DNA from 2 places in the Mesorhizobium sp. B2-3-11 genome. Region 1 is predicted to be linked to the other one. Evidence: predicted binding sites of a transcription regulator. Region 1 holds the regulator's gene; the other holds the start of a gene.

Region 1 (7,670 bases):
CCACCGCCATGTCGACATCGTCCCAAAGGTCCAGTGCCCCCTTCAGCGCTCGCATCGACAAGACAGGCTGCGTGCCGCACAGGAACCGGCGGATGCCGCTGCCGGCCGCGTAACCCTGTTCGAAGGCAAAGGGTCGCGCATGGCCCCACCAACCGCTGAGCGGCTGCCGGACTTTGTCGTGATGACGCTCGGCGGCGTAGATGAAGGCTGGCGACCCCGGGCCGCCATTAAGGTATTTATACGTGCAGCCGATGGCGAAATCGGCGTTGGCGCTGTCGAGCTCGACCGGTAAAGCGCCGGCCGTATGGCAGAGGTCCCAGACGATCAGCGCACCGACCTGATGGGCCTTGCATGTCAGTGCCGCCATGTCGCGCAGCTGGCCGGATTTGTAATTGACATGGTTGACCAGGATGACCGCGACACGCTCGTCGATCAGTTCCTCAATGGTCGGCGCGTCGACGCCCTCGAGCCGCAACACGGTGCCGGGCCGCGTCGAGGCCACGCCTTCGGCCATGTAGAGATCGGTCGGAAAGCTGTCGCCCTCGGCGACGATGACCGAGCGGTCCGGCCGCATGCCGAGTGCGGCATGCAGCACTTTGTAGATGTTGATCGACGTCGTATCGCAGACCACCGTCTGGCCGGCCGCCGCACCGATCAGGCGTCCCAGCTGGTCGCCAAGCGCGACCGGCATGTCGAACCAGCCGGCTGTGTTCCAGGCACGGATCAGGTCCTGCGCCCACTCCTGCGTCGCTGCCTTCTGCAATTCGTCAAAGACGGCCGGCGCCGCGGCCCCGAGCGAATTGCCGTCGAGGTAGATGACGCCTTCCGGCAAGATGAAGCGGTCGCGCATGGCGCGCAGCGGGTCCGCCGCGTCCATGGCTTCGACGGCTGCGAGATCGAGCGTTGCACGCATCATTTGTGACATTCCCTGATTATTCACGCCCTGGTTATTCACGGATAGCTTCGCGTGCTGGCGCCGGCCCGCGGCTGCGCTTGAGACTGGGCAAGGCCAGCATGGCCAGCACGAACAGGCCCGTGGCAAGCTTCAGGTCGGGCGGCGGCATGCCGGCGGCAAGGCAGAACGACACCAGCTGGTAGTAGATGATCGCGCCGGCGAAAGGCGCCAGCAGCTGCCGCCAGACCGTCTGCTTGCCGACGACGGCCTCGCCGATCATCAGCGCGGCAAGGCCGTTGATGAGGATGCCCAGCCCCATATTGACGTCGGCGAACCCTTGCGACTGCACCATCAGCGCACCGCTTGAGGCCGAAAAAGCGCTGGCCAGCCCGACACCGCCTATGGTCGCGGCCCACACATTGATGCCTTGCGCCTCGGCCATGTCGGGATTGGCGCCCACGGCGCGCACGGCGGTCCCCTTCTCGGTCCTGAAGAACATGTAGAGCAGCATGAAGGCGACAAGCGCGAGGAGACCCGCGACGACGATCTTGCTGGCGGGAAAACCCGGACGCGCGAACGGCACCCAGTCGAACACCGTCGGCGAGCCGAACACGGAGAGGTTGGATTTGCCCATGATGCGAAGGTTGATGCTGTAGAGCATCGTCATCATCAGGATGCCGGCAAGAAGCGTGTGGATGCGGAAGCGCAGATGGATGAACGCGGTACAGCAGCCCGCCGCGAAGCCGACAACGAGGGCGGCGGCGATGCCCATCAGCGGCGATGCGCCGGCGGCAAGGAGAACGCCGCAGACGCAGCCGCCCAGCGGAAAAGCGCCTTCGCTGGTGAGATCGGGAAAATTCAGCATGCGAAACGGGATCATGATCCCGAGCACGACCAAGGCCAGGATCAGGCTCTGCGCCAGGGTGACCGGCATGATTGCGACGAAGCTGGCGAGAATGTCCTGAACAAAACCCATGGTGATCAGCTCGCCAGCAACATGCGGTCGGTTTTGACGGAGAAATGGCCGATCAGATCGATAACCGTGACCCTCGCCTTCTCCTCGCCGCTAACTTCCAGAAGGACGCGGCCCGCGTCGAGCATGATCACGCGGCTGCCATAGTCGACGGCGTGCTGCATGTTGTGGGTCACCATCATAGTCGTCAGCTTCAGCGCGCTGACGGCGCGCACCGTCGCCTGCATGACAATCTCGGCCGTGCGCGGATCAAGTGCCGCGGTATGTTCGTCGAGCAGCAGCAAGTCAGGCGATCCGCCGACCGCCATGATCAGCGACAAGGATTGCCGCTGCCCGCCCGAGAGCAGGTCGACGCGTGTGTCGAGGCGGTTTTCAAGGCCGAGGCCCAGTATCGACAGGCGTTCCCTGTAGGACGCAAGGCGGGTGGCGTTCAGCCCCTGGCGTAAGGTGCGCTTGCTGCTGCGCAAATCAGCCAGCAGCATGTTTTCAGCAACCGTCATGCTGGCGGCGGTGCCGCGCATCGGATCCTGGAATACGCGAGCCAGTCTCGAGGCGCGCTTGTGCACCGGCATACCAGTCACATCGGCGCCATTGATCAGAATCTGGCCGGAATCGAGGATCAGAGCGCCGGAAATGGCATTAAGCATGCTGCTCTTGCCGGCCCCGTTGGAGCCGATGACGATGCCGAACTCGCCTGTGGCTAGCGACAGGCTGAGGCCGTCCAGCGCGACCTTCTCGTCGGCCTGGCCCTTGTAGAATACTTTACGCGCGGATCGGATCTCGAGCATCGTTCCTCCCTGACCTCGGGGTGACAGCGCCCGCGCCGTCACCCTCACAGCGCCGATGTCAGTCGACGATGCAGCCGCAATCGGCCATTGAAGCCGGTATCTCGATGCCGAACGCAGCCATCGCCTTGCGCGAGACCAACGCCATGTGGTCCTTGTAGGCCGGGCGTGACGGCGCGATCGTCTTGGGATCCTTGCCTTTGAGGACTTCGGCCGCGATGTTGCCGGCGTTGATCCCGACCTGCGTATAATTGACCGCGAAGCTCGCCGGCACGGTGCCGTTGCGGACCGCGCTGTCATCGGCGTTGACGACCGGGATACCGGCCTGGCGCGCGGCGGCCGAGACAGCTGCGATCGCCGGCTGGATCAGATTCGAGGTCGGTCCGTAGATCACATCGGCTTTCCCGGCGAGCGAGGCGATGCGTTGCTGAATGTCATTGACGTTGTCGATGCCGACTTCCACGACCTCGAAACCGGCGGCCGGTGCCGCCGCCTTGATCTTTTCGATCAGGGCAACGTCGTTGGCTTCACCGGGATTGTAAGGCACACCAAAACGCTTGGCGTTTGGTAACAGCTTCTTGGTGAAGGCCATCACCGCGGCAACATCCTGAAGATCGGTGGCGCCAGTCATGCCTTCATCACCCGAGTCCCACGACGGCACGAGCTTGGCCGCCACCGGATCGGTGACCGCGGCAAAGACGATCGGAATGCCGGAGCCCGCGAGCGCTTTCTTGGCGATTTGGGAGACCGGCGTGGTGATGGTGTAGATCAGCTTGGGCTGCTCGGCCTGCAGCTTTGCGATCATCTGCGGCACCAGCGATGCATCGAAATTGGTATGGCTCTCCGTATAGACGACGTCCTTGCCGTCGACGAAGCCGTTGTCTGTCAGCGCCTTCTTGAAGCCGGCTATGGCGGCGTTCAATTGCGGATGCTCGCCAAAATTGGCGATGCCGATGCGGATTTGATCGGCGGCGGCACTGCCGGCGCTCACCACCAATGCGCCGGCCAAGAACAAACCCGACAGCCAAGCGGATTTCGACTTCAACATCATTTCCTCCCAGATTTGATCGACGCCGCTTCCAGCGCGGCTACTGCGGCGATCATGGTCAGTCCGCCGGCCCGTGTCAAACATTATATATAATTCTTGCCATGCCCCAACATCATATATAATTTTCTTTGCCAGACCATGGGTGGACCGCGATGCAGGATCAAACGATCTCCACAAAGACGGAGGCAGCCTATCAGCTGTTGCGGCGCGATATCCTGACGACGCGCCTCATGCCCGGGGCCCCGCTCAAGCTGAGTGCGCTGCGCGGCACCTATGGTGTTGGCTGGACGCCGTTGCGCGAAGCCTTGTCGCGGCTAGAGGCCGAACGCCTTGTCACCGCCATCAGCAATCGTGGTTTTACCGTCGCTCCGGTATCGCGGGCCGAACTGGAGGACCTGGCACGCGCCAGGATGGTGGTCGAGATACCCCTGTTCCTCGAATCGATGGAAAAAGGCGGCAAGGAGTGGGAGGATGCCGTTGTCACCGCCCACTACCGGCTCTCCCGTTGCAAGACCGCGGTCGACGATCCTTCGGATGCGGCCGTCGATAAATGGGACGAGAACCACGAAGCTTTCCATGTGGCGCTGCTGAGCGCGGCGACTTCCAATTGGCTCATGCGATTCCGCTCGACCATCGCCGATCAGCTGCGACGGCATCATCGTTTTCTCGGCCTGGCGCCGACATTGCGGGCCGCGGCTGGCCTGAAGGACGGTTATGAAGAGGCAATGGAGGCATTGTGCGAAGCGATTGCGATCGAACACCATACAGCGATCATGGAAGCTGCACTCGATCGTGACGTCGAGCGGGCCAAGGCGCTGATGACGGCGCATATCGGCTATACCCTGCACGTCTATGTCCATAGCGAAGACAGCGGCGCGACCAAATACGCCGCCCGCGCCGGCAGCTTGCAAGCGGGTTCCGGGTGACTTCAATGCTTGCGCGACGCCTATTGGCATGCGCTGGCCGGAGTGGGCCAAACGCCTGGGTCCATCGCCGCCCCTAAGCTACCAATCGTTGGCGTTTTGATTTCGTTTCGTTCCGCGAATAATGGATCCATAAATTGTACAATCCACCCGCGAAGAGCCCCCCGAAAGACTGATGCCAAGGCCCATCAGTGGATAGGCCACAGGCCATTAACCAAAACGATTTCAATGCCTGCCGATCGTGGAAAGGATCGGCCTCAGTCCGCTGTCGCGGCAAAAAACTTCAGACGCGTTAACAAATTCATTAAACTTTAAACGGTTGCGGAACACAACTGGAACGGATAGTGTTTGTTCTGGGTTTGTTTTTTCGATTCTGGTCAGACCTTTCGTTCAATGCCTTGGGGGCCGCCATGCTGACACGCAAGCAACATGAACTGCTGATGTTCATCCACGAACGGCTCAAGGAAAGCGGGATACCGCCCTCCTTCGACGAAATGAAGGAAGCGCTCGATCTTGCCTCCAAATCGGGCATCCATCGCCTGATCACGGCGCTGGAGGAACGCGGCTTTATTCGCCGGCTACCCAATCGGGCGCGCGCGCTGGAAGTGCTGCGGCTGCCGGACTCGATCGCGCCGGGCCTCAATGCGGCAAAGAAGTTCTCGCCAAGCGTCATCCAGGGCAGCCTTGGCCAAGGCAGTCTCGGCCGCCAGATCAGGCCGGCGACGGCGCCTTCCCGCCTGGCCGCGGCCGGCAACGACGATGATGCGGTTTCAGCCGTGTCCATCCCGGTCATGGGTCGTATCGCCGCCGGTGTGCCGATCGATGCTATCCAGCATCAGACGCATTCGATTTCGGTGCCGCCGGACATGATCATGGGCGGCGAGCACTATGCGCTGGAAGTCAAGGGCGACTCGATGATCGAGGCCGGTATCTTCGACGGCGACACGGTCATCATCCGCAATGCCGATACAGCAAGTCCGGGCGAAATCATCGTGGCGCTGGTCGACGAGGAGGAAGCAACGCTGAAGCGGTTCCGTCGCAAGGGCGCCTCGATCGCGCTCGAAGCCGCCAATCCAGCCTACGAAACACGCATCTTCGGACCGGATCGGGTCAAGGTGCAGGGCAAGCTCGTCGGGCTGATCAGGCGCTACTGAACTGGCTTGCCATCGGGCTTGTCGGCCTTTTTATAGGGGGCCAGCCCCCTCGCCTCGCGTGAGAATTTTCGCTGCTCGTGCCAAGGCCGGTATGGTCCGTCGACGGCGAATTCGATCTCAGCCGGCGTCGTGGCCGATTGGGGATCGAAGAAAACGGCGGCACTCCCCTTGCGGGCGAGCTGGCGTTTGGTGACGACGAGAACCAGCGGATTATGACAGGTGTCATAGGCGGTCGCGTCATTGACGACGATCAGGTCGGCGAAGGCGCAGGCCTTCCAGGTGTTCTTGCGATCCTCGACATAGGCGATGATCGCGCCGGAAGGGTGCCTGGCAAGGCACAGGCCTTCGCGGCAATAGAACGGCGATCCCAGCGGCAGGTCGGTGGGAGTGGCAAGATCGAATTGCCCGTCCGTCTCCTCGAACATTTCCGGTAGGACGATTGTTTCGGAGATCAGAGCGCGTTTCCAATTGTCGGCTGCGAATTCGTTCGGACGTTCCCGGTTGACGGCCAGTTCGCCATTGCCGATCGACAGAGCCACCAGCCGCGCATCTTCCGAGATCAGCACATCGGGCGCGCGCGTGTGCGACACAGTCAACAGACCGGCAAGCGCGAATGGCACCGCCGTGAGCCGGAGCCACGTCGTCGCCATCGTCGCGATGACCAACGCGACGGTGACCAGCAGCACGGATTGCTGCGAAATCAGCCCGACTCCATCGACCGGAGAGCGCTCCGATATCCACGCCGATATGGCGATCATCGCTGTCAGGCCCTTGCCCATGAGGTAGAGAGCCGGCCAATCCAACCCGAACGGCATCAGCAACGCGCTAGCGACGGCCAGGAACATCACGATCGACACGATCGGCATGACGGCCAGATTGGCGAACAGGCTGAGCGGCGACACCCGCTGGAAATGCCAGATGGCAAACAGTGCCGTCGCGCTGCCGGCGATGATGGACGTCATGGCCAATCCACCTGTCGCCAAGAGGAATTTTCGCGTCAGAAACCCGGGTAGGGATCGCTTTGGCGGCGGAGGCCTCGTCTTTCCCGCATGGTGGTCGGCCCAGCCGGCATAGGCGCCAACCAAGGCTGCGGTTGCCGCGAACGACATCTGGAAACTCGGGCCGACGACCTCGTGCGGCGAAACCAGGATAACGGCGATCGCCGAGATCGCCAGATTGCGCATGGTCAGCGCCGCGCGATCGAACAAGACGGCGATCAGCATCACCGCCAGCATGATGAAGCTGCGTTCGGCCGCGACGACGACGCCCGAAATGACGAGATAGGCGGCGATCGAAAACAGTGCGGCGGCGGCGGCGTATTTCTTCACCGGCCGGCGCGCGGAAAACCCTGGAAACAGCGCGAAGGCGCCGCGCAGCAGACCCATGATGGTGCCGGCCACCAGCGCCATATGCAGACCTGAAATCGAGATGATGTGATAGATGCCGGTGCGCCGCATCGCTTCGTTGATTTCATCGGGAATGCCGGCCCGCACGCCGACGATCAGCGCCGCCGCGATCTCGCCTTCGGCGCCGCCAATGCTGCCCCTGATGTGGTCGGCGATGGCTTCGCGGGCATTTTCGATGCCTGAAAACACGCGTGCCGGCAGCGGCATCTCACCGGCTTCGGCGGAGACGACCGTTGGATTGCCGAGAAAGAAGCCGCTGCCGCCGATGCCGGCGAAATAGCTGTCGAAGGAGAAGTCGTAGCTGTCCGGCCGCACCGGGCCGGTCGGCGGCAGCAGTTTGGCATAGCCTGTGACAAGCGAGCCGGCGGTCATTTCGGGCGGTATCTTGCGTGCCGAAAGCCGGACCCTTTCAGGCGCGTAGCGCAGTTTCGGCCGGGCGGTCGAAATCACGTCCATGGTCAGCCGGATGCGGCCGCTCTCCATCTC
Region 2 (7,670 bases), on a different contig from region 1:
GATGTGCTGGCGACCGCCTATGCGCAATCCGCGCCGGACTATGCCAAGGCCTCGCCCTTTGAAGCCCTGCTTCAGGACGAGCAGCCCAACAGCGGCCGCTTCATTCCGCCGATGGCCAAGGGCGACCACGCCTGGATCCAGAATCCGCTTCCTGCCGGCGTCTTCTCCAAGCCGGAGCAGAAATGCCTGGCCAACGGCATCTATTTCGAGGCACGCGGCGAAGCCGTGCGCGGCCAGGCCGCCGTCGCCCAGGTGATCCTCAACCGGGTCCGCAATCCCGCCTATCCCAATTCGATCTGCGGCGTCGTCTACCAGAACGACAACTGGTTCAACCGCTGTCAGTTTTCATTCGCTTGCGACGGCAGGAAGAAGCGCATCGACAATCCTGTCGCATACCAGACCGCACAGGACATCGGCATGGCCGTCACCGCCGGCAAGATCTTCATTCCGGAAGTAGGATCGTCCACCCACTACTATGCCAATTATGTCCATCCCGGCTGGGCGCGCACAATGCAGAAGATGACCAAGATCGGCCTGCATATCTTTTACCGGACCTATGGTGGCGGCTGGAGTTGAGCGGCCGCCGCCCGCCGTTCTTTTCGCGCGGTCGCACGGTCGATCGGAGAGCCGTTGTCTGGGGGATTCGCGCGGCGCATCCCCCTGATCGCCGCGGGCACGATGTCGCACCTTGCTAGTGCATTGATTTCGTTGTCTAAAATACACAGCTCGGAAGTTCCGTCCGTGGCTTGACGGGCGCAAACCCTCTAACTATGTTGCCGGCGACTTTAGAAGCGGACGGACGGTGACGGTCTGCCCGGGCAGGGGGGTTGCGATGGCCGAAAAAAAAGGGCCAGACGGAACCGGAGAAACCGGCCGTGGCAAAGAGCATGACCCCGAAATCCGCGACGACGATCTTGAGCGACGTCGGCGTGAACTTGGAGCATCGCTTGCGACAAGGCTGCCGAACCGGCTCGAGGGGAAAGACGACGCGAAACCAGTGACCGGATACGGTCAGGCGATCAAACTATCCAGCGAGTTTATCGCCGGGGTGGTGGTGGGCGCCGGCATCGGCTGGATCATCGACCGTATGGCGGGGACATCGCCGTGGGGTCTGATCGTTTTCCTGCTGCTTGGTTTTGGCGCCGGCGTGCTCAATGTCATGCGTTCGGCTGGCGTTGTGGCGGAATTCGGACAAGGTGCCAAGCCGCGCCATGACCGGGACGACAGCAAATGACCGCCCTTCAGGCGGCAATGGTAATTTAGCCGTACGCGGCATTGACGGGGTTTGAAAGTGGCAGCTGACAAGGTCGATCCGATCCACCAGTTCCATATCAACAAGCTGATACCGATCGAGATCGGCGGCTATGACCTGTCTTTCACCAATTCCGCCCTGTTCATGGTCGCCACCGTCGTCGTTGCCGCGGCGTTCCTGTTCCTGACGACGTCGAGCCGCAGCCTGGTTCCAGGCCGACTGCAGTCGGTCTCCGAAATGGCTTACGAATTCGTCGGCAACATGCTGCGCGACGCCGCCGGCACGCAGGGCATGAAGTTCTTCCCCTTCGTGTTCTCGCTGTTCATGTTCGTGCTGGTCGCCAATCTGCTCGGCCTGTTTCCCTATTTCTTCACTGTCACAAGCCACATCATCGTCACCTTCGGCCTCGCGGCCCTGGTGATCGGAACCGTGGTGGTCTACGGCTTCATGAAGCATGGTCTTGGTTTCCTCAAGCTGTTCGTGCCGCATGGCGTGCCGGTGTTCCTGCTGCCGCTGGTGGTGCTGATCGAGGTCATCTCCTTCGTGTCGCGCCCGGTCAGCCTCTCGGTTCGTCTGTTCGCCAACATGCTTGCCGGCCACATCACTCTCAAAGTGTTCTCTGGGTTCGTCGTCAGCCTCTCCGCGCTGGGCGCGGTCGGTGTGGCGGGTTCGATCCTGCCGTTGGCGATGGCGGTGGCGCTGACGGCGCTTGAACTGCTGGTCGCTTTCTTGCAGGCCTACGTCTTTGCCGTGTTGACCTGCATGTATCTCAACGACGCCCTGCATCCCGGGCACTGAGGCCAAGAGTTCCGGCCCAAGAGTTTCCAACATTGGTGCCGGATGAAATCGCAACGGAATTTTCAGATCCAAAGGAGTTGAACAAATGGACGCAGAAGCAGCAAAGTACATCGGCGCCGGCATCGCTTGCCTGGGCATGGGTGGCGCGGGCATTGGCCTGGGCAACATCTTCGGCAGCTACCTCTCGGGCGCGCTGCGCAACCCGTCGGCTGCCGACGGCCAGTTCGGCCGCCTGATTTTCGGCTTCGCCGTGACCGAAGCTCTGGGCATCTTCTCGCTTCTCATCGCGCTGCTGGCCCTATTCGGCTGAGTACTGAGAAGATTGGACAGGCCAGCCGCGCTAGCGGCGGGCCTGATATCTGGGGATAGTCCATGTTCGTGACATCTGCCTTCGCGCAAGAGTCCGCGCCATCAGCCGACACCAGCCACGCTGCGACCGGAGGCGACACGCATTCCGGCACCAGCGTGCCTGCCGAAGCGCACGGCACGTTTCCGCCATTCAATCCGGAGACGTTTCCGTCGCAGCTTCTGTGGCTGGCGATCACGTTCGGGCTGTTCTACCTTTTCCTGAAGCGGGTCGTAATGCCGCGCGTCGGGGGCATCATCGACGTCCGCAACGACCGCATCAGCCAGGATCTCGACCAGGCAGCCAAGTTGAAGGGCGAGGCAGACGCCGCCGTTGCCGCTTACGAGCAGGAACTGGCTGAAGCCAAGAAGAACGCCAACTCGATCGGCCAGCAGGCCAACGATGCGGCCAAGGCGGAAGCCGAGACCGCGCGCAAGAAGATCGAGGCCGCGCTCGACGCCAAGCTTGGCGAGGCCGAGGCACGCATTGCTTCCATCAAGGCCAACGCCATGAAGGAAGTCGGCAGCATCGCCGAGGACACCGCTTCGGCGATCGTCGAGGCACTGGTTGGCGGCAAGACCAGCAAGGCCGAGATCGCGGCCGCGGTCAAATCCGTGGCCCGGTGAGGAGCGCATCATGGACGCTACATCTCTCGCAACGCTCTGGGCCACGATTGCCCTGATCATCTTCCTGGGCATCGCCGTCTATATCAAGGTGCCCCGCATGATCGCCAAGGCGCTCGACGCCCGCGCCGCCAGGATCAGCAGTGAACTCGACGAGGCACGTAAGCTGCGCGAAGAAGCCCAGCAACTGCTCGGTCAGTACAAGAAGAAGCGCAAGGAAGCCGAGCAGGAAGCTGCCGACATTGTCGCGGCCGCAAAGCGCGAGGCAGATCTGCTGGCCGCCGATGCCCACAAGAAGACCGAGGATTACGTTGCCAGGCGCACCGCGCTTGCGGAGCAGAAGATCGGCCAGGCCGAACGCGAAGCGATCGGCGAAGTGCGTGCCAGCGCCGTCGACATCGCTGTCGAGGCGGCACGCGCATTGCTCGCCACCAAGGTCGATTCCAAGGCCGGAGCCGACCTGTTCAGGTCCGCGCTGCAGGATGTGAAGGCGAAGCTGAACTGAGCTGAACGACCAATATTGAAGAGCCGCCGGGCAACCTGGCGGCTTTTCTATGCGGTGCGCCAACGCTGCCAATCTCCCCCACAACGGGGGAGATCGACCGACACCGCTGCCGTCGTTTTACTCCAGCCCGGCGAAGCTTTCTTCTTCTTCTTCTTCCGTCACCTCGGCGCCGCCCAACCGGAACGGCGCAAACGAGGTGCGGTGCAGCCGAGCGACGGGGCCATGCGCCTCGATCGCCGTACGGTGCCGGACCGTGGCGTAGCCCATATGGACTTCGAAGCCGTAGCGATCGTGATGATTGCCGCAGCCGCACATCATGCGGTCGCGCATGACCTTGGCCACGATCGAGGCTGCGGCGATCGACTGCGAGCGCTGGTCGCCCTTGATCAGCGCGCGCCCTTCGCAGGGCAGTCCCGGCGGCACGTCGCGCCCATCCGCCAGCGCGAGCTTTGCCTGGATGGGCAGCCCGACAAGTGCGCGGCGCATCGCTTCGAGGCTCGCCTTGAGGATGTTGCTGCCATCGATGCCTTCGGCGCTGACCGACGCCATCGAGACGCCGAGCGCGGAGCCGATGATGCGCAGAAACAGCGCTTCACGCTGCAAGTGGCTAAGCCGTTTGGAATCGTCGAGCCCTTCGGGAATGTTGGCGGGGTCGAGTACCACTGCCGCCGCGACCACCGGCCCGGCCAACGGGCCACGGCCGGCCTCGTCCATCCCTGCGACCGGCCACATGCCATCGGCCATCGCCTTCGTCTCGAAGGAGAAATCGGGTTTCTCGACGATTTCGAAGAGAAGCGGAGAATCAGAACGCGCGCGAGCCATGTTGCGGCGAGGTTCGCATCGGCTCTGATTCTCCGCAAGTCCCTCCGGGTCGGGTGGGGCGCCGGACCGGGAGGGCACCGTCTGCAGGCCGGGGCAGGCCGGACGGGATTTTTTTGCCACGGCGGTAATGAACAGCCGCGGTGTTTTCGGCTTCAGAGCAGCATCAACTGCTCCTGGTCCTTACCGGCCGCGACGAACTGGTCGGTTCGCAGCGTGCGCCGTTCGGCATTGAGGCCGAGCCGCTTGGCGGTGATCTCGAAGCGCCGGCCGATCTGCCAGGCATAAGGTCCGGCGCCCTTCATGCGCTTGCCCCACTCCGAATCGTAGTCCTTGCCGTCGCGCATCGAACGGATCAGCGACATGACGTGGCGATAGCGGTCGGGATAGTGGCGCAGCAGCCAGTCCTTGAAAATCGGGCTGACCTCCAGCGGCAGGCGCAGCACCACATAGCCGGCCTCGCGCGCACCGGCATGGTGTGCCGAGTCGAGGATGCGTTCCATCTCCTGGTCGGTCAGGCCCGGAATGATCGGCGCCACCATCACCGAAGTCGGGATACCGGCATCCGAAAGCTGCCTGATCGCTTCCAACCGCTTGGTCGGGGTCGATGCGCGGGGTTCCATCGTCCTGGCCAGCATGCGGTCAAGCGTCGTCACCGACAGCGCCACCTTGGCGAGCCCGCGCTCGGCCATGCGCGACAGAATGTCGATGTCGCGCACCACCAGGGCTGACTTGGTGACGATGCCGACCGGATGACCGCGTGCCTCCAGCACTTCGAGGATTTCGCGCATGATCCGGTACTGCTTCTCGATCGGCTGGTAGGGATCGGTGTTGGTGCCGATGGCGATGGTGCGCGGTTGATAGCCATCCTTCGACAACTCCTTGTCGAGCAGGCGTGCCGCATCCGGCTTGGCGAACAGCTTGGATTCGAAATCCAGGCCCGGCGACAGGCCCATGAACGAGTGCGTCGGCCGCGCGAAGCAATAGACGCAACCGTGCTCGCAACCGCGATAGGGATTGATCGACCGGTCGAAGGAGATGTCGGGCGATTCGTTGCGGGTGATGATGGTGCGCGGCTTCTCCACCTGCACCTCGGTCTTGAACGGGGGCAACTCCTCCAGCGAACTCCACCCATCGTCGAAGACATGCCGGCTGACAGGTTCGAACCGGCCAGACGGATTGATGCCCGCCGATCGGCCACGGTTGCGGTCCGGACGGACCCGCATGCCACTCTGCTCGATCATCGCGTTGGCCATCTCGGCTCGTCCTGCTCCGAAGGCCGCAATATCGGCGCGCATGATCGGTTCCATCTTCGCCCGCTCCCAGGGACTGTCCATGTTGTGTCGAATCGCTCTGCTCATGAAATTATTCCTATTTTATTGATGAGAACAAATCAAGAACTTTTCTATGGCGCGATGCAAAAACTGGCGTCGGTCAGTGGTTTCCGCTATTCGGCTCACGATGCTCAGTGTTCTCATCGAAACGCATAATGACGAGGAGGGTCTCGCCCGCACGCTGGCGACGCTGATTGGCGGCGCGGTCGAGGGCGTGGTGCGAGAGGTCGTCGTCTGCGACACCGGCTCCACCGACCACACGCATCGTGTCGCCGAGCATGCCGGCTGCCACTATGTGGGGAGCGGCGGCATCGCCGCCGGCATCCGCCAGGCCAAGGGTGACTGGCTGCTGTTTCTCGAACCGGGTGCGAGGCTGGTAGAGGGCTGGATCGACGCGGTCGTCGCCCATACGGCCAGGCAGACCATGGCCGCCCGGTTCGCGCGGGCGCGGGGCAGCCGTACGCCGTTCCTGGCTAGGGTCTTTTCCGCAAACCGTGCTCTCGCCGACGGACTGGTGATCAGCAAGCGGCAGGCGGCATCTCTGGCCAAGACTGCCGGCAGCGCCGAGGCGTTGGCGCGCGGTCTGGCGACTAAGAAGCTCGACGCCGAGATCTGGGTGGCGCCACCGAGGCAGGCGCAGCGCTCTCCCAGTTGATTTTTGCAGCTGCTCTGCGTGGCGTTGCTTTTTAAGGGGCCGATTTGCCGCGCTGCAGATGTTCGTCCAGGCGCGGCATGATCTCGACGAAGTTGCAGGGCATGTGCCGATAGTCGAGCTGTGCCTTGAGGATGCCGTCCCAGGCATCCTTGCAGGCGCCGGGCGAGCCCGGCAGCACGAAGACGAAAGTGGCGTTGACGACGCCGCCGGTCGCCCGGCTCTGGATCGTCGAGGTGCCGATCTTGTCGTAGGAGATGCGGTGGAAAACTTCCGAAAAGCCATCCATGCGCTTTTCGAAAATCGGCTCCAGCGCCTCGGGTGTCACATCGCGGCCGGTGAAACCGGTTCCACCGGTGGTGATCACGACGTCGATGGCCTTGTCCCGCGACCACGCCAGAACGGTGTCACGGATTTTTTCGCGGTCGTCGGTGACGATATCCCGGCCGGCCAGGATGTGGCCGGCCTCGGTGATGCGATCGGCCAGCGTCTGGCCGGATTTGTCGTTGGCGAGGCTGCGTGTGTCGGAAACCGTCAGCACCGCGATGCGCACCGGAATGAAGGCACGGCTCTCGTCAATCCTGGCCATCTCACTCAGCCTCCGATGCAATGCTGCGTGTTGCCGCGACGAACCAGTCGGGCTGGCGGCTGCGGATCTCGGCCGCCGCGCGCTTGGCGACATTGCCGGTCTCGAACAGGCCGAAGCATGTCGCGCCAGATCCGGACATTCGTGAAAAACCCGATCCGGCCTTATCAAGCCATGAAAGCGCCCTGCCTATGGCGGGCCGCATCGCAAGGGCCGCAGGTTCGAGATCGTTGCGGGTGATCTCCAGCCAGTTGCGCAGGCTGTGAAACTCGATGCTGCGCGGCAGCGGCGGCAGTGGCCCATTGTCGCGCTGGGACAGTGCTGCGAAGATTTCCGTCGTCGAGACCGGCGTGCCCGGATTGACCAGCACCAGACCCAGCGCCGAAAAATCCGGCACCATCGACAGCTCCTCACCGATGCCGCGCGCCACCAGCGGCTTTGCCGCCAGGCACATCGGCACATCGGCGCCAAGCGAGAGACCGATCCGCGCCAGCTCGGCGCTATCGATGTCCAGCCCCCAGCTGTCGACCAGCCCGCGCAGCACGGCCGCCGCGTCGCTCGACCCTCCGCCCACGCCGGACGCGACTGGAAGGTTCTTTTCGAGCCTGATGATCACGGGCGGCGTGCTCCGAAAACCGGTGGCCTGCCGTAACGCGTCGCGTGCCTTGAGCACCAGATTGTCGCCATCGGGCGGAACGTCCGGCGCGTAGCGGCCGGATACGGCGAAGTCGTCGCCTTCAGCCGGCGCGATCTCG

The links. Region 1 encodes LexA, which represses DNA repair genes until DNA is damaged. Its sites were predicted from a motif close to TGTTCNNNNTGTGTTCNG; they were not measured.
Region 2: a site for LexA is predicted at 5,728-5,745, ahead of FJ960_RS22675 (PA0069 family radical SAM protein). Genes of this name have one in related genera too.

Annotation. Positions count from the first base shown of each region.
Region 1 covers NZ_VFVS01000001.1:455,158-462,827, forward strand. Annotated here, with positions in the region: gene kynU (kynureninase) at 1-913, opposite strand, end outside; gene FJ960_RS02440 (ABC transporter permease) at 948-1,871, opposite strand; gene FJ960_RS02445 (ABC transporter ATP-binding protein) at 1,877-2,656, opposite strand; gene FJ960_RS02450 (ABC transporter substrate-binding protein) at 2,715-3,701, opposite strand; gene FJ960_RS02455 (GntR family transcriptional regulator) at 3,854-4,627, shown strand; gene lexA (transcriptional repressor LexA) at 5,035-5,778, shown strand; gene FJ960_RS02465 (ComEC/Rec2 family competence protein) at 5,772-7,670, opposite strand, start outside.
Region 2 covers NZ_VFVS01000018.1:88,773-96,442, reverse strand. Annotated here, with positions in the region: gene FJ960_RS22710 (cell wall hydrolase) at 1-576, shown strand, start outside; gene FJ960_RS22705 (AtpZ/AtpI family protein) at 833-1,234, shown strand; gene FJ960_RS22700 (F0F1 ATP synthase subunit A) at 1,292-2,050, shown strand; gene FJ960_RS22695 (F0F1 ATP synthase subunit C) at 2,136-2,360, shown strand; gene FJ960_RS22690 (F0F1 ATP synthase subunit B) at 2,423-3,022, shown strand; gene FJ960_RS22685 (F0F1 ATP synthase subunit B) at 3,033-3,524, shown strand; gene FJ960_RS22680 (ribonuclease HII) at 3,642-4,346, opposite strand; gene FJ960_RS22675 (PA0069 family radical SAM protein) at 4,499-5,653, opposite strand; gene FJ960_RS22670 (glycosyltransferase) at 5,805-6,332, shown strand; gene moaB (molybdenum cofactor biosynthesis protein B) at 6,364-6,918, opposite strand; gene FJ960_RS22660 (4-(cytidine 5'-diphospho)-2-C-methyl-D-erythritol kinase) at 6,920-7,670, opposite strand, start outside.